Regions from separate parts of the Kitasatospora sp. NPDC001159 genome, predicted to be linked through region 2. Evidence: riboswitches for the same ligand, from Rfam matches in the RefSeq annotation. Region 2 holds a riboswitch; the other holds the start of a gene.

Region 1 (11,130 bases), on a different contig from region 2:
CTTCAGCAGCGGCAGCGTCGAGGCGATGATCCCGAGCGAAGCGGCCAGGCCGAAGCCGGTCAGCCCGTAGTACGGCGCGCCCGGCGACACCAGGTCGTAGTCCATCTGCGCCTTGAGGAACATCGCCGCCGCGGCGAAGCCCGTCCCGATCGCGAGCGCTGACACCACCAGCAGCGGCAGCGCGCTCTCCAGTCCGACCACCCGGCGCAGCAGCCGCAGCGGTGCGCCGGTCAGCCGCAGCATCGCGAACGGCCGTCGGCGGTCGGACAGTCCGGCCACCACGCTCACCGCGAGGCTGCACCCGGCGACCGGAAGGGTGGTCAGCAGGACCACGTTCGCAAGCTGCCGCCAGCCCTGGAGCTTCTTCTGCCCGGCGGAGGCCCAGTCCTCGGCCAACCGCGGCTCGGAGGTCGGGAACTCCTTCATGAACAGGGTCCGCAGCTGTTCCTTGGCCGCTTCGGAGCCATCGGTGGTCGCGTAGAGCATCCGCACCGGGAGCTTGGCCACCTCCTCCGCGGAGATCGGTGCGGCCGGCCACTCGTGCTGGGAGGCCTCCACCAGGTCGACCAGCTCGTAAGGATCCACCGCCGCGACGGCGGCTCCGGGCGCGCAGTGGCCGACCACGGGGATCTGCGCGAGTTCCGAGCAGCCCACCAGGCTGGGCACCATCCGTCGCTCGCCCAGCTGGTACGCGCCGACCCCGGCCGCGTTGTCGTGCACCAGGGCGATCCCCTGGAAGCCGGGGACGGCCCGGGCCTGCGCCAGCACGCGGTCGGACACCGAGGGCAGCGGGGGCGCGTCCTCCTTGTTGCCGAACGGGACGTCCGCGATCGCCTTGCGCACCTCGGGGGCGCCGTTCAGCATGTCCTGGTTGGCGTTGATGGTGCTCATGATGGCCAGGGTTCCGGTGGTCACGAACAGCGCGAGCACCAGACCCGCGACCGAGCGGAAGCCCGCCCTCGGGTCGTCCGACAGACGGCGCATCGCGATCAGCGAGGCCGGTCGGCTGGTCCGCCGGGCCACCGTCCGGGCCGCGGCCATGGTCAGCCACGGCCCGGCGACCACCAGGCCGAGCATCACCAGCACGAAGCCGCTCAGGTACCCCAGCGACTGCGCGTTGGTGGTCGTCGGGTGGCTGTCGACGAAGTAGCCGAGCTCGCCGAGGCCGGCCACCAGCGGCACCAGCCGCCAGGCGCTCGGCGGTTTCGGGGTGACCCTCCGGGAGACCCCGAGCGGCGAGACGGTGACCCGGCGCAGCGCGAACCGGGCGGCGAGCGCGGCCGCCACCGGCACCCCCAGCACCACCCCGGCCGCCTGCGGCAGGCTCAGGCTGAGCTCCTGGGCGAAGAACCGGTCGCCGGTGAAGGGCACGTCGGCGACCAGGGGCTTCAGCGCGAAGTACAGGCCGAAGCCGACGGCCGTACCGATCACCGCGGCCAGCGTGGACTCCACCGCCGACATCACCGACACCTGACCCGGAGTCGCGCCCACCAGGCGCATCGCGGCGTAGCGCTGCTCGCGGGTGGCGGCGGACAGCCGGGTCGCGGTGCCGATGAAGATCAACACTGGGAAGATCAGCGCGGCGGCCACCACGGTGAGCACCAGGACCAGCCTGTCCCCGTGCACGCCCGCGCCGTAGCAGTCGCGCTCGCAGTCGGTGGGCAGCGCGGTGGCGATGCCGGTGACGCTGGTGGCCCTCGGCAGGGCCTTGACCTCGTCCGCGGTGCGGCCGACGACGACCGCCAGGGTGTCCGGGGAGGGCAGCGCGTCGTCGCCGAGGGTGCCGACCAGCCGCCCCGGGAAGCGGTCGCCCAGCTCGACCGCCGGGGTCTCGCGCAGCAGCTTCTCCAGCGCCGGGGAGGCGTAGTACTCGCCGGGCGCGGGCAGCCGGCTCAGGCCGGGCGGCAGCGGCGAGGTGGGCCCGGTCGGGGCGAGGTCGGCCCGGAAGACGGTCTTCCCCCGGTAGTAGTCCATCCGGGCACCCCACCAGAGCGGGTCCGCCGGCGCGGCCGCGGTCGCGCCCTTGACCCCGGTGTTCATCCAGAGCTGCCGCTGGTTGGCGCGGTCGATCGCGTTGAGGCTGGCGAATGTGGACAGCAGCAGCCCGACCCCGATCGCGACGGCCGCCGCGATCATCAGCAGCCGGGCCAGGGCCTCCCGGCCGCCGCTGACGGCCAGTCGGAGCGAGAAGGGGATCACGGGGCCACCGATCCGGCGGAGAGCGTACGGGCCCGGCCGTCGCGGACGATCGCCTCGCGGTCGGCGTAGGCAGCGACCCGGGGCTCGTGGGTGACCAGGATGACGGTGGTGCCCTGCTCCTTGGCCGAGGTGACCATCAGCTCCATCACCTGCTCGCCGGTCAGCGAGTCCAGCGCGCCGGTCGGCTCGTCGGCGAACAGCACCTGCGGACGGGCCACCAGACCGCGGGCCAGGGCCACCCGCTGTGCCTGACCGCCGGACAGTTCGCCGGAGCGGCGCCTCTCCGTTCCGTCCAGGCCGAGCCGGGCGAACCACGGCCGGGCCTCGGCCAGCGCCGCGGCCCGGCGCACGCCGTTCAGCAGCAGCGGCAGGGCCACGTTCTCCTCGGCCGTCAACTCCGGTACCAGCTGGCCGAACTGGAACACGAAACCGAACTGCTCCCGGCGCAGGGCGCTGCGCTGGGCCTCGTTCATGCTGTCCAGGCGCTGCCCGTTGAACAGCACCTCGCCCGCGTCGGGCAGCAGGATGCCGGCCAGGCAGTGCAGTAACGTCGACTTGCCGGAGCCGCTGGGGCCCATGATGGCGAGCACCTCGCCAGCCTGGACGGACAGGCTCGCCCCGCGCAGCGCGGGCGTCTCGCCGAAGGCGAGGGCGATGTCTCGGGCCTCGATCACGGCGGTCATGCGCGCACCTCCGCGGCGAGGGCGTCGAGGCGGGCGACGGTGAGGTCGATCCAGCGCAGGTCGGCCTCCAGGTGGAACAGGCCGTGGTCGGCGAGCAGGGCGTCCACCAGGGCTCCGGTGCGCCGCAGTTCGGTGAGTTCGCGCATCCGGCGCAGGTGGGCGGCGCGCTGGGTGTCCAGGTACTGCTCGGCGTCGCGGCCGAGCATCAGGGCCAGCACCACCTTGGTGAACAGCACGGACTGCAGGTTGGGTTCGGGCGCGATCGGCTCCTGGAGCCAGGTCTCGAACTCGGTCGCCCCGGCGTCGGTGATGACGTAGCGCTTGCGCTCGGGCCCGTCGCCGGGCTCGGCCTCACCGGCCACCACCTTTCCGTCGCGGGCCAGTCGGCCGAGGGTCGCGTAGACCTGGCCGTACGGGAGGGGCTTGCCGCGGCCGAAGAGGGAGTCGTAGTCGCGCTTGAGGTCGTAGCCGTGGCTCGGCTCGCGCTCCAGCAGCCCGAGGAGGGTCAAGGGAACACTCATGAGCGAGACCATACACCAGGAATATACACCGAGTGTATAGCTGCGAAGAATACAGTGCTGACCTGGCGAAACGTCAATTGACTGACGGGAGCGGACAGGAGGCGGCCCCACGACCGCCCCCTGCTCCGCACCACGGCCCGGAACCCCCACGGTCCGACCGGGCCGGCGCCGCGCTCAGGCACGGGGAGCGCGGCCGGACTCCAGCCTGCCCGGCCGGGCGGCGCCTGCCGAGGGCCGAACGTCCCGGGTGGTGGGGGCCTGCGGGCCACCGGGCGATTTCTCCGAGCGCGCACCACTCTTGTGCACAGGGGGCCGTCGGGTGGAGATTGGGTGATGAAACCCTGTACGCGCCCGCGTCCCTGAGGAGTGCTCACCGTGGCCAGCAAACCCCGTCCCGCCCGGCCCGCGTCGCTCCCGCGGCGAACCGGCCGTCAGCTGTGGCGGGCCTTCGGCGCTCGGCACGAACCACTGGCCCGCCCGCTCGACCGCGCCCGCGCCCGCGCCTGGCTGCTCACGCTCGTCGGCGGGCTGCTGGCCGTCGCCGTCTCCGTGATCGGCTCCCTGCTCCTGTACCGCTCGACGGCGCCGCAGGCCGCGGCCGACCGGGTGCGGCTGCACCAGGTGGACGCCGTGGTCGCCGGCATCCCCGACCACGGCGCGGTCACCGGCAGCCGGTTCGCGGGCGGCTACAGCAACCGGATCGACGTCGAGGCCGCCTGGAACTACCCCACGGGCACCGCGCACACCGGCACCGTCGAGGCCCCGCGCACGGCCGTCGCCGGCGCCGTCGTCCCGATCTGGGTCGACCCCGCGGGCAACACCACCAATCCCCCGGCCAACCGCGCCGCCCTCGCCGTCTCCGCGGCCTGCACCGGAGCCGGCGCCCTGCTCGCCGTGCTGGCGCTGCTCACCCTGGCCCTCCGACTGCGCCTGCGCGTCCTCGACCGCCGCGCCGAAGCCGTATGGACCACGAGCTGGGCCCGCCTGGAGCCGCTCTGGAGCGGCCGCGCGGGGCACCGCCGGGAGGATTGACCCAGGCGAGCAACGCCCCTGTGTCCCCTCACCGGGCGGCGATGGGGCGCAGGGGCGTTCCGGGTCAGAGGCGCTCCGTCCAGGCCGGTGCCGGGGTGGGTTTGGCGGCGTGGTGGGTGAGGGCGGCGACCGCGACCAGCAGGACGAGCGCCAGGGCCAGGGCGGTGGGGACGTTGGCGTGGAGGACCAGGAGGGCGCCGACCAGGGCGCCGGCGAACATCCAGACGACGGAGGCGAGACGGCGCAGGCCGGTGCGGTCGGCGGCGAGGGCGGTGATGGTCATGGTGAGCACGGTGGTGGTGAGGTCGGGGACCTTGAGGGAGCGGACCACCGCGTTCTGGCCGCCCATCGCGAGGGCGAGCAGACCGATCAGGGTGTAGCGGGTGGGTGCGGAGCCGTGGCCGACCACGGCCGCCACGGCGGTGCTCACGGCTACGAGCACCGTCTGGGCGACGACGGCAACGGTCAGCAGGTGGCCGCGGTGCCCGGGCAGGTGCCGGGAGAGGTGGCCGCCCGCCAGAGCGCCGAGCAGGAAGGCGGCGAGGGCGGCCAGTGAGGCGGTGGCGGAGAGGTTCGCCGCGCCGGCCAGTGCGAAGCCGAGGAAGACCACGTTGCCGGTCATGTTGGCGACGAAGACGTGACCGAGTTCGAGGTAGCTGACCGCGTCCACCACCCCGGTGACCACGGTCAGCACCAGCAGCATCGGCACCAGCGGCCCGTGCTCGGGGTCGGGTTTCAGCATCGGGCCTCCCGGCGGCATGAGTGACGGTCCTTCCGTTCTACTTCCTCAGGCCAGCGCCGGGCTGCCGGGCTCCTCCGAATCCTCGTCCAGGTGCCAGTGCAGGTCCCGTACGCCGGGCTCCAGCGACAACCGGGTGACGACCTGCTCCAGGGCCGGGGTCACCTGCCCGGTGACCGCCACGGTGGCCCGCAGGTTGGCGGCGTCGCCCTGGTCGGAGCGGCGGGCGCGCAGGCCGGTGGGGGCGAGGCCGGAGGCGGCCAGGGCCTGGAGCAGCAGGGCGCGGATGTGGGTCTCGGCCTTCCGGTCGCACTCCAGGTGGACGACGGCCCGGCAGGTGGAGTCCGGGTCGCTGCCGGACTGCGGGGCCCGGTCGAGCAGTCGGCCGGCCGGGCGCAGCACCAGGTGGACGGCGAGCACGGCGAGGGTGCCGAGGACGGCGAGCTGCAGCTTGCCGGAGGCGGCCAGTACCCCGACGGCGGCCGAACACCACAGCGTGGCGGCGGTGTTGAGGCCGCGCACACCGGCACCGTCGCGCAGGATGACGCCACCGCCGAGGAAGCCGATGCCGGAGACGACGTACGAGGCGACCCGGGTGGGGCTGCCGGTGTCGCCGACTGCCTCGCTGTAGAGCACGAACAGGGTGGCGCCGGCGGCGACCAGGGCGTTGGTGCGCAGGCCGGCCATCCGGGCCCGCCACTGGCGCTCTACGCCGATCAGGGCGCCGCAGGCGACGCCGGTGGCGAGCCGGACCAGGAACTCGACGGTGGTCAGGGTGTGCACGACGGCACCTCCTTCGGAGGGAACGCGGGGAACACGGGGAAATGGGACGGACGGGTGGCGAGCGGCTGCCCACCACCCGTCCGCGGGGGCTGCGATCGACGGCTCAGTGGCCGAGGGCGGTCTGGACGATCTTGATGATGACCATGACCATCGCGATCAGCAGGTAGGTCCGCAGGGCGCCCATGCCGACCTTGCGCGCGGTGGACATCACCGGCTTGCCGAGGGTTTCCAGCGGGGGCATCCGCCAGTTCTCGCGGCCGGTGCGGTCGACCGGGTCCTCCTTGGTGCCCCGGCGGCCGAAAATGGAGAAGTACCCGGCGACCAGGACGCCCGCCACGCCGCAGCCGGCCATGATCCACAGGATCGCGTCCGAGCTGATGTCCGGCCAGACCACCGCCGCGGTGAGGATCATGGACAGCATCACCAGGACACCGACCACCGCCGAGGTGAAGGCGTTGGTCCTGGGGCCGTTGACCCAGGGGCCGAGCACGGCCCTGTCGTTGCAGAGCAGCAGCAGGAAGACCGTGGCGGAGGGCAGCAGTACCCCGGCCAGCACTTGGACGAACTGGGTGATCAGGCCCTGGGTGTAGCCGTTGGACAACAGGGTGATCGCGGCGGCGAACGCCACCAGGCCGGCGTACACCGCGTAGAAGCCCTTGGCGCCCTTGACCCCGCGGTGCAGCGAGTGCTTGATCCCGAAGACGTCGCCGATCGCGTACGCGGTGGAGAGCGAGACCGCGAAGGCGCCGATGATCGAGGCGTCCAGCAGCGCGATCGCGAACAGCACGCCCGCCAGGCGACCGGCCTTGTCCTCGATGCCCTTGGCCAGGGCGGCCGCGTCGGAGAACTGGCCGAAGCCGTCGGTGCCGGCGAAGGCCGCCGCCGTGAGGCCGATCAGCGCGGCCGCGCCGACGATGACCACGACGATCCCGATCCACAGGTCGACCTTCTCGTACTTCATGAAACGCGGAGTGATCCGCTTGTCGATGACGTACGACTGCTGGAAGAACAGCTGCCAGGGGGCGACGGTGGTGCCGACGATCGAGATGATGACCATCATGACGGCCGCGAGCTGGCCGGAGCCGCCGGGCAGAGTGGGCGTCACGAAGTCGTGTGCCATCTGCGAGGTCCTGGGGTGGGCCATGAAGTAGATCGGCACCAGCAGCAGCGAGCCGGCGCACAGGGTCACGGCGACGCGCTCGAAGCGCTGGAAGGAGCCGGTGAAGGCCGAGGCGATGATGATCGCCGCCGCCAGCACCACCGAGACCACCTTCGGCAGCCCCAGGTACCCGGCGGCCAGCGTGACGCCGATGAACTCGGTGACCAGGGTCAGCGCGTTCAGCAGGAACAGGTCGATGACGCTGAACGCGCCCCAGAACCTGCCGAAGCGCTCCAGGATCAGGCGGGCGTGGCCCACGCCGGTGACGGCGCCCAGGCGCAGCACCATCTCCTGGTTGACGTAGAGCACCGGGACCAGCATCAGCAGGGTCCACAGCAGTTGGGTGCCGTAGTTCTGCCCGGCCTGGCCGTAGGTGGAGAAGGCGCCCGCGTCGTTGTCGCCGACCATCACGATCAGGCCGGGGCCGATGATCGCCAACAGGGTCTTGAGCCGGGCGGAGAGGCCGTGGCGGGGGGTGGTGTCGTCGAGCCGGATGGTGCCGAGCGCTCCCTTGATGTCGCCGACGTGGGCGTCGTCCAGGACGGCGGAGCGGGTGGCGGTGGAAGCGGCGGGGACCGTGGAAACCTTCGGGTCCAGCGTCACGTTGGTCATGGCGGGGCCTCCCTGCCCCCTACCTTGAGGGGGCGTCAGGGGGCACGCAGCAGCGATCCTCCCTGCGGGCGCACGGCATCGTCTCCGCACGGCGGCGCTGGGCGGCGGTGGCCGTGTGGTGACATGACGATGCGTCAGGCGGCTGGCGTCGATGCATGGTTGAACTCAGGACCAAGCGCCGGGTGAACGCGCAGGGAAGGTTGTTACCGCGTGCCGGAGGTGTTCGAGAGCATGCGGGGATAGGGGCAACTATGGCCCGGACTAGGGCAGTCCATGTCTCTCACCTCCTCCCGGCCGGGGGCGCACCACCTGTGCGCCGCATCACGACACGGCAAGGAGCACACCGGTCGAGATGGACCGGTACACCCCAACTCGTCAGAGCTTTGGCACTCCACGGCGTGTCCAGCCTGTCCGACCGGAAGCCACTTGGGGTCAACCCTTAAGTCGGGAAGACCTGTCCTGAACCTGGGCGTCTCTCGACGTCGTCGGGTCAGTGGCCTGTGTCCGTGAAGACGCCTCACCGAACGAGGTGCCTTTTCAAACCTCCCAAAGCATAGACCCGCCCGACCGGCCCCTCTCACCTTTTCGGCCGATCTTCGACACCTTTGTAGAACCTTGACCGAACCCGACCGCTCCACTCTCTCGCGCTCGGCATATATAGTTCACCGACATATACTGCTGAACAGCTCACGAGGGGGAAGTGTGTCCCACACCGATCCGACCTGGTCCGAGCCCGTCCTGCGACTGACCGGGGTCTCCCGGGTGCACGGACGCGGCGCCACGGAGGTGCACGCCCTGCGCGGGATCGACCTGACCGTGCACGCCGGCGAGTTCGTCGCCGTGATGGGGCCGTCCGGCTCCGGGAAGTCGACCCTGCTGACCCTGGCCGGCGGGCTGGACCTGCCCAGCGAGGGCGAGGTGCTGGTCGAGGGCGTCGCGCTCGGCGGCCTCAGCCGGGGCAGGCTCGCCGACCTGCGGCGGCGCTCCGTCGGCTACGTCTTCCAGGACTACAACCTGATCCCGGCACTCACCGCCGCGGAGAACATCGCCCTGCCGCGCGAACTCGACGGCACCCCGGGCCGCACCGCCCGCCGGGAGGCGCTGGCCGCGCTGGAGGAACTGGGCATCGGGGAACTCGCCGACCGCTTCCCCGACGACATGTCCGGCGGCCAGCAGCAGCGCGTCGCCATCGCCCGGGCGCTGATCGGCGACCGCCGGCTCGTCCTCGCCGACGAGCCGACCGGCGCGCTCGACTCGGCCACCGGCGACGCCGTCCTCGCCGTCCTGCGCGCCCGCTGCGACGCCGGGGCGGCCGCCATGATGGTCACCCACGAGGCCTCGCACGCCGCCTGGGCGGACCGGGTGGTCCACCTGCGCGACGGCGCGGTCGCCTCGGAGACCGCCGGACGCCGCTCCGGCGCCTGCCGGGCGGCCGTGCACCGGCCCAACTCGCTGGGAGAGGTCGCATGCTGAGGCTCGGAGCATGGAAGGTCGCGCTGCGCATCGCCCGGCGCGACGCGCTGCGGGCCAAGGGGCGCAGCGCCCTGATCCTGGCCATGGTCGCGCTGCCCGTCCTCGGGGTCACCGGCGCCGACGTGGTCCACCGCAGCGGGCAGCTCACCCCGGCCGAACGGGTCGAGCGGGTGGTCGGCGGGGCGGACGCCCTGGTCACCGGGCTCAACCCCGGCCGGACCGTCGAGCAGGCCCCGATCGCCGAGGAGGGCGCCTTCGCGGTCGAGCCCAAGCCCGGCCAGCAGCCCACCGCCGAGCAGCAGCGGGCCGCGAGCACCGACCCGGCGGCCCTGGTCAGCTCACTACTGCCGCCCGGCAGCGTGCTCACCCCCGCCCGACCCGGACCGGAGACCGGCGCGACCTCACCCGAAGGCCTGGTCCGCACCCTCACCACCGAGGCCGACCTCGCCGACCCGGTCTGGCGTGGCCGACTGAACGTCGTCGAGGGCCGCGCCCCGAGCGCCCCGCACGAACTGGCCGCCACCCGGGCCTTCCTGGACAACGCGGGGCTCTCGCTCGGCGGCACCACCACCGTCCAGGGGCTGGAGCGGACCACCTTCACCGTCACCGCCGTGGTGGAGCACCCGGACGAGCTCGGCAGGGTCGAACTCGTGGCCCGGCCAGGCGAGTTGCTCGACCCGCTGGCCGCCGCGGCGGAGCCCGGCCGCCCCGCCGCCGAGCGTGCCCCGGACGCCCGCAACGCCTGGCTGGTCCACCTGCCGAGCGGAATCAGCCTCGACTGGGCCGCCGTGCAGCAGTTCAACGCGTACGGCTACACCCTGACCGCGCGCTCGGTCGCGCTCGACCCGCCGCCGTACGGGGCCGTCCCCTACTACCGCGACTCCACCCACTACAGCGACCCGGCCGCGGGCAACAGCACCAAGGTCGTGGTCGCCACCGTCACCGGGATGGCGCTGCTGGAGGTCGCGCTGCTCGCCGGGCCCGCCTTCGCGGTCGGCGCCCGCCGCTCGCGCCGCCAGCTCGCCCTGCTCGGCGCGGCCGGCGGCAGCCGGGCTCACGTCGGCGCGGTGGTACTCGGCGGCGGACTGGTCCTCGGCGTGGCCGGGGCGGCGCTCGGGGTCGCGCTCGGCACCGGGCTGGTCGCCGGGCTGCGACCGCTCATCGAACGGGTCGGCGGTGCGCGCTTCGGACACTTCGCGCTGCCCCCGCTGGACCTGCTCGCGATCGCGGGGATCGGGCTGCTCACCGCGCTGCTCGCGGCCGCGCTGCCCGCCTGGCAGGCCGCCCGCCGCAGCGTCACCGCCGGGCTCACCGGGCGGGACACCGTCCGGCCGCCCAGCCGGGTGGTCACCCTGCTCGGCGTTGCGCTGATCCTCGGCGGCGGCGCGATCGCGATGTACGGCGCGGGCGCGGTGCAGCGCGGCCTGCCCGTGGTGAGCACCTACGACGCCCGCACGCTCACCGTGCTCGGCGGCTCCGTCACCGCCGAACTCGGCCTGCTCGCCTGCACCCCGGTGCTGGTCGCCATGGTCGGCCGCGCCGCCAGGCGGCTGCCGCTCGGCCCCCGGCTGGCGCTTCGGGACTCCGCCCGGCACCGCTCGCGCACCGCGCCGGCCGTCGCCGCGGTGATGGCGGCGGTAGCCGGGGCGGTCGCCATCGGGGTGTACAGCACCAGCACCGACGCCGAGAACCGCCGCGACTACCGGCCGCAGGCCCCTTACGGATCCGTCCAGTTGGTCAGCTACCGGGACGGGGCGCCAGCCGAACAGCTGCGCGCCGAGCTGGAGACGCAGCTGACCGGGCTCGGCCCGCGCGCCGAACTCGGCCAGCTGGTCTACAAGTTCTGCGACAACTGCGCCAGCGACGTCCAGCTCAAGGGCCCGACGGACCGGCGCAGGCTCGCCGAGCCGCCGCACATCGCCACCGGGG
Region 2 (11,130 bases):
GGCAGTCCGTCAACCCGGAGCAGCACGCCAGCTTCCTCAACGACCGCGTGGTGCCGCTGCGCGACGGCAACGTGATCGCCCACACCGCCGGACTCGGCGACAGCGAGTCCGCCCGCTTCGTCGAGTCCGTGCTGATCACCGACGCCCGCGGCCGGGTCCGTCCGCTGGCCTTCTTCGACCTCGCCGGCGAGGACCTGCTGCGCACCGACGCGCTGCTGCGGTTCCTGCTCGGCATCGACGCCCTGGTCTTCGTCGTCGACCCCACCCTCGCCATGCCCCTGCCCCAGCTCGACGAGATCCGCACCGCCCTCGACCTGCACGTCAACCGGGACGGCGACCCCGCGTTCGCCACCGCCCTGGACCGCATCCCCCGGACCGGCCCGTACCTGACCGTCCCGTCGGCGGTCGTGGTCGCCAAGGCCGACCTGCTGCGCTCCGAGCCCCCCGTGGACCGCTGGCTGACCGAGCCCGGCACCGTCCCCCTGAGCCGCCGACGGCTCTACGAGGAGAGCCGCGACGTGTACGCGCTGCTGCACCGCCACGCCGGGAAGGCCTGGCTGCGCCCCTTCGACACCGCCCTGCACTGCACCATGCACATCGCCTCCGCCACCGGCGGCCGGCAGGAGGACAGCCGCTACCCGCGCGGCGTCCGGGCGCAGCGGGTGCTGGAGCCGCTGATCTCGCTGCTCGCGATGCACGGCATCATCGAGCTGGCCGACGGCCACACCGGCGTGGAGGTGGACCGATGAGCGCCACCGAACCGGACGACACCATCCACCAGATCGTGTTCCGCTGGCAGGGCAACCAGGGGCGGCGCGGCGCGGGCATGGCGGCCGCCGCCTGGTCCTGCTCGCCGGAGCGCGCCGAGGAACTCTCGCGCGAGCTCGCCCCGCTGCTGCGGGTGGACGGCGCGGTGCGCCCCAGCCTGGTCCGCACCCTCACCAAGCGCAAGGAGGTCGCCGTCATCCGGCGCTGGCCGACCGCCGACCCGGGCGGGCGGCCCAACACCGCCTGCCACCTGCTGCTCAGTCAGCAACCGGACCTGCTCGGCCCCCGGCTGTCCCTGGCCCTGAACGGCTGGACGTTCGGCACCCAACGGTTCGCCGAGCAGGCCACCGACCGCTGCGACCCCGTCCCACGCTCCCTGCTCCGGAGCAGCGCCAAGCAGGTCTGGGACGACACGCCGACCCGGATCGCCGAGGTGCGCGAGGCCCTCACCGTCGCCACCGCGGCCCTGCTGCGCCGTCCCGGACACCGGCTGTCCCTGCGTGCCGACGCCCTGCCCGGCTGGCCCGAGTGGAACCGGTCCGCCGCGGTGATCAGCGGTCTGTACGAGATCTTCGGGCACACCTGGCTCCCGCAGCAGTGGACCTTCGCGACCTACGACGTGACGGACCGCCATGACCTGATGGTCACCTGGGTCACCGACTGGGCCACCGACTCCGGGCAGCAGCATCCGCGCTCCCGGGTCGACCCGCGCCGACCGGAGCCCGGCCTCGCCCACGACCTGGCGGGCCACCTGGTCGGGCTCTACCTGGATCGCCCCCAGCAGCAGGAAGCCGGCCTGCCCGAGCTGCACGGGAAGGGCCTCCGTGACGCCGCGGCCTGGACGGCCGACGAGCGCCTGCGCCGACTCGCCCACGTCCTCGGCGTGAACTCGGGCAGCCGCCGGCAGTCCGGACGGGCGGAGCCGCCGCGCCCGGGGCGCTCCTCGGGCAAGCCGACGGAGCACGGGGTGCGGCCCGACGAGTCCCGGGACGACTTCCGGGACGACTTCGGCGTCCTCGGTCCGGACCACCCCGCCGAGCGCCCGGCCGGTCCGGCCTCCTGGCCCGACGACCCGTCCCCCCGGCACCACCAGGACACCGGCGGCGACAGCGGTCCCCGGCACGGACGCGAGCCCGCGGAGCGCCACACCCCGCAGCCCGACCCGGCTCCCACCGTGGACCCCGAGGGCGGCGTCTACACCCGCCCGTCCCGTGCAGAGCTGCGCCGGGAGCTCGAACACCCCGGCGACGTCGCCCTGGCGGATCTCCATCGTTTGACTGCGGGGGCCGACGACCGGTTCCTCCTCGAGATCCTGCGCGAGGAGGACCTTCTCGACGTGGCCACCAAGCGTCTGCTGCGCCTGCTCGAAGGCCGCCGCGCCCAGCGCACCCTTGACGAGGAGCACCTGCTCTGCACCGAGGTTCTGGGGCAGTGCCTCTACCTCTACCGGACCGACCAGGCCCGCCCGGGTCACCACGCCGCCTTCGACGACCACCTCGTCAACCGCGCCGTCTGGTTGTTCGACTGGGCGGTCGCCCCGTACACCCGTGACCCGCGGCACCGAGAGGAACTCCACGCCCTGCTCACCGCACTTCTCCGCAACGGCACTGAGGTCGAACGGGAGCTGCTGCGGCGGCTCATTCCGCCACCCGGGGCGGGGGGCCCGGTACCCGACCTGCCGCCCGAGCTGTGGCGGCACCTGCTCTACGAGCTTCCGGCCGGCGCGCTCACCCCACAACCGCTCCCCCAGCCCTCCGGGGAACCGCACACCGAACCCCCCGCCGACCCACCCGCGCCACCGCGCGAGCAGTCCCGGCGGCAGCTGGAGGAGGCCGCGCCGCCCGACCCCACCCAACGGGCGCGCACACCCCATCCGCCCACGACTCCCCCTGCCCACGACCCGCGCCGCACCGCGCCCAGGCGGCCCGACATCCGGCCCGGGCCACCGCCGTCGGCCGCCCCCGCCTCCAAGCCGCCGCCCGACCCCGCCGAGCCCGACCCGCCGGGGGCCGGCCCGGCGCCCGGCCCCCGACACGCCGCCCCACCGACGGGACCGTCCGCCTCCCCGCGGGTGGTCGGTCCGCCGACCCCGAAGGACCAGCAAGCGCAGAACATCCTCCTCGTCTTCGGCCTCGGGGCCGCGCTGATCGCGGTCCTCATCCTCGCGATCGTCCTGGCCTGACCCACCCGGGCCGGTCCGGCGCCGACGGCCACCGCATCGGCCTTCGGCACGTACTCGGCACCGGAGAAGTAGCGACGTCGTGAGGTCGGCCACCGATGCCCTCGGTGGCCGACCTCACGACGCGCCCGGGTGGGATTACGAGACGACGCTCCAACTCTGGCCCGCGGCAGCGCCGTTCACCGCGTCGGTCGTCACCGTCGAACCCGCCGTGCCGCCGCCGGCGTTGAGGGCGAGCCCGGTGGCGACGTTGGTGATGGTGAGCGCGCCGGTCGCGGTGTTCTGGCCGACCCGCCACTCCTGCCACGAGTTGCCCGGCGAGTAGTTCAGCAGGTAGGCGCTGTCCCCCGCGGACGTGCCTGCCGACAGGACGGTGTGGACCTGGGTGGCCGTGTCGCAGTTGTCGCTGATCCGCACGGTGCCGTCGGGATTGCTCGTGAACGTCCACTGCTCGGAGGTGTGCGTGGGCCACCAGGTGTTGGCGTCGGCAGCCGAGGTGAGCGGCGAGCTGCACGTGCCGGCCACCTCCAGGACCAGGCCTCCCGTACCGCCCGCGCTCAGCGCGTGGTACTTCCCGTCGCCCACGACCGCCGCCGGTGCGGTCGTGGCCTGCGGCGTGAGCCGGAACATCGCGACGCCGTGCGGGGCCACCCAGGTGCCGCCGACCGTGCCGCCGGCCGCAACCGTGCCGGTGGCACCGGTCCACAGCTCCTTGTACGTGAATCCGCCGGTCAGCCCCAGCGAGGCGAGGTCGCTGCCGACCGTCTGCCAGTTGTTCGGATCCTGGTTCACCAACAGCACGGCGGTGTCCCCGTTCGCCAGCTGCCGCTTCAGCACCACCGGTGCGGTGGTGGTTGCCGGCCTGGCCCCGACCAGGGTCGCGGGCTTGGCGAGCGTGTCCTGGTCGACGGCGATGACGTCGGCGTTCTTGAGGACCGCGAGGCTCGACGCGCCGATGCCCGTGGACCACGTGTAGCCGTTCGCGCTGTGCTGCGACTGCCCGGCGGTACGGAGGTCGGCGCCGGAGATCAACGGGGCGGCGAGCATGGACAGGACGGAGGTCTCGGTGCGCGACTCGTCGTCGGTGAACGGCTTGTGGCAGGTACAGGTGTCGCTGGTGCCGTAGAGGCCGTACACGTCGTTCCAGCCGGTGAACATCATGTCGAGGTCGTTCCAGCTGCCCGGGCGCACGTTGCCGGGGTACTGAAGGGCGGTCTGCAGCTGCCCGTTCCACAGCACGCCGTCGAGCTCGCTGTCGCGGTCCCCGCCGATCCGGCACAGGTTGGCCACCTGCCCGCACCACACGCCCGTCGGGGCGTAGCCGGGCGCGGTGAACGGCGCGGTCCCGGCGGCCTGGACGACCGGGTCGGTGCGGGCCGGGTCCGCCGGGTCGAGGAGGTAGGGCACGCCGGTGTGGGCGGGCTGGGCGGAGACACTGAGGGTGACCTTCGGGCGGCCCTGGCTGGCGGAGGCGGCGTCGAGGGCCCGCTGGAAGGCCTGCACGCGGGCGTAGATCGAGCGGGTGAGCTCCCTGCCCTCGCCCTGGGTGTAGTAGTTGTGGCCGTCAGGGCCGGTGATCTGCGGGCCGTAGGGGCAGTCGTCGTACTTGACGAAGTCGACGCCCCAGGAGACGAAGTCGCTGGCGTCGGTGCTCTCGTGGCCGAGGCTTCCGGGGTGCATCTGGCAGGTCTCGTAGGTGTCGGTGGCGTAGAGGCCGAACTTCAGGCCCTTGCTGTGGGCGTACCAGGCCAGGAACTGGATGCCGTTGACCGTCCGACCGTTGACGGTCTGCGACGGGAAGTGGTCGGGGCGCGGGATCAGGTGGCCGGAGGTGGGGTCGTTGCCGGTGCCGTCCGTCCCGGTGACCGGACTCCCGGCGGCGTCGTACAGCTGCATCGAGCCGTCCGGCGTCCGGACGAAGTCGGTGCCCTGGCCGTCCCGGTGCCGGAGCGACCAGCCGTCGTCGATCGTGACGGTGTTGTAGCCCGCCGCCACCAGGCCGTTGACGGCCATGAAGTCGATCGTCTGGACGACCTGGTCCTCGGTGACCTCGGTGCCGAGGGAGTTCCACGAGTTCCACCCCATGGGCGGGGTGAGGGCGTTGCCGTTGCCCAGGGCGGCGGCCGGGGCGGCCGCGCCGAGGCTGAGGGCTCCGAGGCCGGTGGTGGCGAGTGCCAGCGCGAGCAGGGGTGCCGCGAGGCGGTGGGGAAATAGGCGCACGTGCGCTCCTGTGGGGGGGTGGGGGCATGACGTTGTGTCACGTGGTTTGAGGGGGCAGCTGGCCGGCCATGTGGCTGAACCCGGGATTTGAACGTTCAAAGTCGCGGTCGGAAGCTTCGGTTCGAACCTCGATCCATGAGTCCTGTCCATGTGATCGGTGACATGTGTCATTTCACATGCCGCTCCGGGGCGTCGTCAACGGAAAGCGCACGGGCGGTTGCCGCTCCCCGCCTCCGACAGGGAGCCAGGCACCCACCCTGCGCCCACGGGACCGGAACGGCCTCGGGCAGTTCTTGTACGCGCCAGGAAAATGCCCCAACGGGTCGGCGCCGGCGAGACCCGAGGAGTAAATACCGGCTGGGGTATATTGGGGTGTATCAGTCCATTCACCGGGGGCCCAAGGAAGGGAGCACGGCATGTGCCGTCGAGTCGCCTGCCGCACCTGCGGAAAGCCGACCTACGCCGGGTGCGGGATGCACGTCGAACAGGTGCTGGCCGGGGTGCCCAAGTCCCAGCGGTGCGCCTGCTCACCGAAGGAGCGGGCGTCCGGCGGCTGGCTCGGGCGACTGTTCGGGCGGCGCTGACCTTCGAGGGCGGACTCCCGGCGGGGATCGACGCCGTGTACAGCGCGCCGACCAGGACGCGGGCACGACCGTCGTGCCGTCGCAGGCGACGGGTGGGTTCTCCTCGCTGTCGGAATCGGCGTCACCAGAGGCCGCCCACGGGGAAGTTCGGCCCCCCGCAGCCACCTGCCGGAGCACCGCTGCGCGCCCCCGGCCGTGCGCCCCGGCGGCTCCCCCGCAGGTCAGGACCGGGTCAAGCTCGGGTCAAGGATTATGCCGCGAGCACCGCGAGGTCCTATCCTGGGGCCGATTTGAACAGACACCTCGTTCGGTGAGGCGTCTTCACGGACACAGGCCACTGATCCCACCCGTCGAGAGACGCTCCGGATCAGGACAGGTCTCCCCGGCTCAAGGGGTGACCCCAAGTGGCTTCCCGTCGGGATCGACCAGGGACACGCCGTGGAGTGCCAAAGCTCTGACGAGTGGGGGTGCACGGGCGGTGACGTCGGTCTCCCCTTGCGCTGTGCCGCCGCTACCACGATGCGCGGCCGAGACCGGGAGGAGGCGTGATGGACGAAAGTCCTGGCCATAGTCAGCCTTTCCCAATGTCGTCCTCGCCGTCCTTCCGCCGCCCGAGGCGCTCCCTCCTTCCCTGACCGATCCGGCCCGGCCGCTCCGCCCTCCCGTCCGTCCTGACGCGGGAGGCCTCGGCGCATGCCTGGAACCGGCGCCACGGTCGGGGTCGGCGGCGACGTGCCGCCGGGCGGCCCGCTGCCCCGTCCTGTCGGGGCGAGGGGGTCCCCACCATGGCTGCCACCACCCTGCTCACGTCCGCCACGGCCCGGCTGCGGGACCGCACCGTCGCCGCCGAGCGCCGTACCGCCGTCTCCCGGACCGTCCGCTCGTCGCTGGTCTCCGTCGCCGGGCTGGTCGGCGGACCGGCCACCAACCAGGCTGGCGAGGAGGTGGGCCGCGTCGTCGACGTGGTCGCGCGCCTCTACGGGGCGGAGCCGTACCCGCCGGTCACCGGACTGATCATCCGAATAGGCCGCCGCCACACCTTCATCGCCGCCGACGCCGTCGAGCGGATCCAGACCGGGCAGGTCCGGCTGCGCACCGCCCGCGTGGACCTGCGCGAGTTCAACCGCCGGCCCGGGGAGGTCCTGCTGGCCCGCGACGTGCTGGACCACCAGCTCGTCGACGTCGACGGCGTCCAGGTCACCCGCGCCGCCGACCTCTACCTGGCCCCGCTCGCCGCCCGGACCGTCCTGGTCGGAGTCGACGTCTCGCTGCCCACCCTGCTGCGCCGGCTCGGCCCGCGCCGCTGGCAGATCCGCCCCACCCCGGAACGCGTCCTCGACTGGCAGTCCGTCGCCCCGTTCGGCGAGCAGGCCACCCACGGGCCCGCCGAGGTGCGGCTGCGCGCCTCCCGCTCCGCGCTGCACCGGCTGCGCCCGGCCGACCTCGCCGACATCCTGGAGGACCTCGGCCGGCACGAGCGCCAGCAGCTGCTGGGCTGGCTGGAGCCGGAGCACGCCGCGGACGCGCTGGAGGAGATGGAACCCGCCGAGCTGGAGAACCTGCTGCGCGAGGCACCCCCGGAGCACGCCGCCCGGCTCGTCGACGAGATGGAACCGGACGAGGCCGCCGACGCCCTGCGCGACCTCGCCCCGGGCGAGCGCGAGACCCTGCTGGCCCGGATGCCCGAGCCCGAGGCGGCCGAGCTGCGCTCCCTGCTCACCCACCGCGAGGGCACCGCCGGCGGCGCGATGACCACCCTGCTGGTCACCGCCGGCCCCGCGCACACCGTCGCCCAGGTGCGGGCGGAACTCGCCGCGCAGGCCGAGCACCGCACCGACATCGACGCGGTCACCGTGCTGGACGACGACGGCCGGCTGCTCGCCGACATCCCGCTGTTCGACCTGGCCGTGGCCGAGGACACCTCGGTGGTCGGCGATCTCGTCTCCTGGCTGGACCAGTTCGGCCCGCCGGTGACCGTCCGGCCCGACACCCGGCTCGCCGAGGCCGCCGACCAGCTGGTCGCGGCCCGGGCCACCTCCCTGCTCGTGGTCGACGACTCCGGGCGCCCGCTCGGCCGGGTCCTGGCCGACGACATCCTCGACTCGCTGCTGCCCGAGCGTGGGCGACTGCACTTCCGGAGGCTCCTCAAGTGACCCGCGACCTCGACACCCTCGACACCGGGCCGGACGCCGCCGCGGCGCCCGCGTCGTCCGACCCGGGGCGCTCCGGCCGCCGAAGAGGCCTCCGCCGACTGGCCGCCGTCGCGATGGTGGCTGGCCCCGGCCTGGTCGCCGCCAACGCCGGCAACGACGCCGCGGGCATCGCCACCTACGCCAGCGCCGGCTCCCAGTTCACCTACGGCACGCTGTTCTTCATGGTGCTGGTCACCATCGCCCTGGTCATGGTGCAGGAGATGGCCGTCCGGCTCGGCGCCCACACCGGCAAGGGCCTGGGCGCGCTGATCCGCGAGCAGTTCAGCCTGCGGCTGACCGCCCTCGCGGTCTTCTGCCTGCTGCTGGCCAACACCGGGCTGGTGGTCAGCGAGTTCGCCGGCATCGGCGCCGCGTTCGAGCTGCTCGGCGTGCCCAAGTGGGCGGTCATCCCGCCGTCCGCCGTCCTGCTCTGGTCGCTGGTGCTGTTCGGCTCGTACAAGTGGGCCGAACGCATCTTCCTGGTGATGTCGCTGGCGTTCTTCGCCTACCCGGTCGCCATGGTGCTCGGCCACCCCGACTGGGGGCAGGTCGGCGAGCACCTGGTCGTACCGCACGTGGAGCCCAGCAAGGACTTCATCCTGCTGGCCGTCGCCCTGATCGGTACCACCGTCAGCCCCTACATGCAGTTCTACGCTGCCGCCGGTGTGGTCGACCGCGGTGCCAAGCCCGCCGACTACAAGCTGATCCGGGCCGACGCCGTCCTCGGCGCCGTGTTCGCCTGCGTGATCAGCCTGACCATCATCATCGCCACCGCCGCCGCGATCGGCGGCACCGGCCCGCTGGAGTCCGCCGCGCAGGCCGCCATGGCCCTCAAGCCGGTCGCCGGGCACGGCGCCGAGCTGCTGTTCGCCTTCGGGCTGCTGGGCGCCTCCGCCCTGGCCGGCGCGGTGGTGCCGCTCTCGGCGAGCTACGCGATCGGCGAGGCCGCCGGCGTCGAGCGGTCCGTGTCCCGCAGCTTCCGCGACGCCCCGCTGTTCCTCGGGCTGTTCACCGCCCAGATCGTCCTGGGCGCCGTGGTCGCGCTGACCCCGGTGGACGTCATCCAGCTGCTGATCGGCACCCAGGTGCTGCAGGGCCTGATCAGCCCGATCGTCCTGGTCTACCTGCTGGTCCTGACCAACCGCCGCTCCGTCCTCGGCGACGCGGCCAACAGCCCCCGCTACCGCATCGCGGCCACCGTCGTGGTGGTCGGGGTGGCCGCGATGTCGACGATCCTGCTCGTCCAGACCGTCCTCGGCTGGTTCGGCATCGGCTGACCCCGGCCCCGTCACCGGCCTCCACCGCAGGGAAGTGCCTTCACGGATACCCGAAACCTCGCCGAGCAAGGCGCGGGGCGCTCCCCTCGGACTGTCCCGTAGGCGCGGCGGGGGTGGTCGCGACCGGGCATGACGGGCGACGGTCGGCGTGCCCGCCCCGGGTGGGGCGGGCACGCGGTCGGTCACCGACCCGCGCCCCGCAGGTGGGCGACGGAGGCGAGGGCCAGCTCGCGGGCGCGGGCGGTGTCGGCCAGCAGCCGGCCGCCGCGCTTGACGACCCGGCCGGCCACCAGGACGGTGTCCACGCTGCCGGTGTGGGCGGCCAGGACGAGCGACTCGGCGGGGGTGGTGACCGGCGCCAGGTCGATGCCGTCGGTGCGGACGAGCACCAGGTCGGCGGCCTTGCCCGGCTCGACGGAGCCCGTCCGGTCGCCGAGGTGGACGGCGCGGGCACCCTCGACGGTCGCCATCCGGAGCACGCCCTGGGCCGGCAGCACCGGCTCGCCGTCCGGCGTCTCGGCGCGGTCGGCCGCCAGCGCGAAGCGCATCTGGGTGAACAGGTCGCCGCTGGACTCCAGCTCGGTGTCGACGCCGAGGCCGGAGGTAACGCCCGCGGTGCGCAGCCGACGGACCGCCACGTTGCCGCCCAGCCCGGGCATCGTCAGCTCGATCTGCGGGCAGATCGACACGGTGGTGCCGGAGTCCGCGAGCAGCTTGAGCGCGTCGGCCTCGGCGCCGTTGACGTGCACCAGGTTCAGGTCCGGGCCGAGCAGGCCGGCCTGGTGGAGCTGCTGGATGCCCTGGTGGTCGGGGCCGGGGCGGCCGGTGGACAGGTGGGTGGTGATCGGGATGGCCAGCTCGCGGGCGAGGGCGAAGTCCTTGACCGCGTTGTCGATGCCGGAGTAGTCCGGGCCCTTGGCGGCCATCGCGAGGGTGACCAGGCCGTCGTCCGAGGGCAGCAGCTGCTCGCGGACGCGGCGGATGTCGACCGGGTGGGCGGCGGCGAAGTCGAGCTTCGAGCCGATCGGCCAGGCGTGGCCGAACACCGCGCGCACGCCCGCGTCCCGGAGTGCCCGGACGGCGGCGTCGGCGTGCTCGGGCGAGTTCATCGCGTGCGCCCAGTCGAGCACCGTGGTGATGCCGGCGTTGAGCGCGGCGAGCGCGCCGAGGTAGGTGCCGGCGTAGACGTCCTCCGGGCGGACCTTGTCGCCGAGGCCGATCAGGGTCCGGCCGACGTACTCCATGATCGAGGCCTCGGAGTCGGACTGCCGGAGGCTGGTCTGCCAGGTGTGCCGGTGGGCGTCCACCAGGCCGGGCAGGACGAAGGTGCCGGAGGCGTCGATCACCGAGGCGTCGGCGGCCGGTGAGAGGACGGCGGCGACGGCCGCGATCCGGCCGTCCTCGATGAGCACGTCACCCGTCGGGAATTCGCGGTTCTGGGCGTCCATGGTGACGATCCAGCCGCCGCGGACCAGGATCCGCTGAGTGGTCACGGTAGTTCTCCCATCCTCCAGGCGCATCATCAGCTCTTCCTCCCACCAGTTGGATCAACGACTGCACCTCACCATGCGGCCGTCGGGCTTCCGGTGTCCAAGACCCGTTCCCGAACCTGTCATACCCTGCGGGCATCACAACCGAGGAGGAGGCCCGGTGGACCTGGACCTGAGGAAGCTGCGCTACTTCACCGCTGTCGCGCAGCAGCAGCATTTCGGTCGGGCGGCCGAGGAGCTGCACATCGCCCAGTCGGTGCTGTCCCGTCAGATTATGTCGCTGGAAAGGGAGTTACGGGTTCAGCTGTTCGTCCGGACCCGCCGCACCACCAGGCTGACCCCGGCGGGCGAGCAACTGCTCGCCGACGCCGGGCCACTGTTGGCGAACGCCGAGGCGGTGCGCCGCCGGGTCGCGCGGGC

Evidence for each region. A riboswitch is a leader RNA that binds a small molecule or an ion and turns the genes downstream of it on or off. The one in region 2 is predicted to bind magnesium.
Region 1: linked by a shared signal. The riboswitch ahead of ACWC9T_RS31905 (NRAMP family divalent metal transporter) and the one ahead of ACWC9T_RS09030 (magnesium transporter MgtE N-terminal domain-containing protein) in region 2 are both predicted to bind magnesium.

The regions. Positions count from the first base shown of each region.
Region 1 is NZ_JBSFJV010000087.1:11,638-22,767, reverse strand. It holds gene ACWC9T_RS31935 (FtsX-like permease family protein) at 1-2,199, opposite strand, end outside; gene ACWC9T_RS31930 (ABC transporter ATP-binding protein) at 2,196-2,882, opposite strand; gene ACWC9T_RS31925 (PadR family transcriptional regulator) at 2,879-3,403, opposite strand; gene ACWC9T_RS31920 (Rv1733c family protein) at 3,779-4,435, shown strand; gene ACWC9T_RS31915 (YoaK family protein) at 4,500-5,177, opposite strand; gene ACWC9T_RS31910 (MgtC/SapB family protein) at 5,223-5,957, opposite strand; gene ACWC9T_RS31905 (NRAMP family divalent metal transporter) at 6,061-7,728, opposite strand; M-box (ykoK) riboswitch at 8,088-8,264, opposite strand; gene ACWC9T_RS31900 (ABC transporter ATP-binding protein) at 8,431-9,201, shown strand; gene ACWC9T_RS31895 (FtsX-like permease family protein) at 9,195-11,130, shown strand, end outside.
Region 2 is NZ_JBSFJV010000012.1:23,620-34,749, reverse strand. It holds gene ACWC9T_RS09050 (hypothetical protein) at 1-749, shown strand, start outside; gene ACWC9T_RS09045 (hypothetical protein) at 746-2,950, shown strand; gene ACWC9T_RS09040 (alpha-galactosidase) at 3,086-5,167, opposite strand; gene ACWC9T_RS09035 (hypothetical protein) at 5,584-5,751, shown strand; M-box (ykoK) riboswitch at 6,047-6,225, shown strand; gene ACWC9T_RS09030 (magnesium transporter MgtE N-terminal domain-containing protein) at 6,537-7,904, shown strand; gene ACWC9T_RS09025 (NRAMP family divalent metal transporter) at 7,901-9,220, shown strand; gene ACWC9T_RS09020 (amidohydrolase family protein) at 9,403-10,713, opposite strand; gene ACWC9T_RS09015 (LysR family transcriptional regulator) at 10,871-11,130, shown strand, end outside.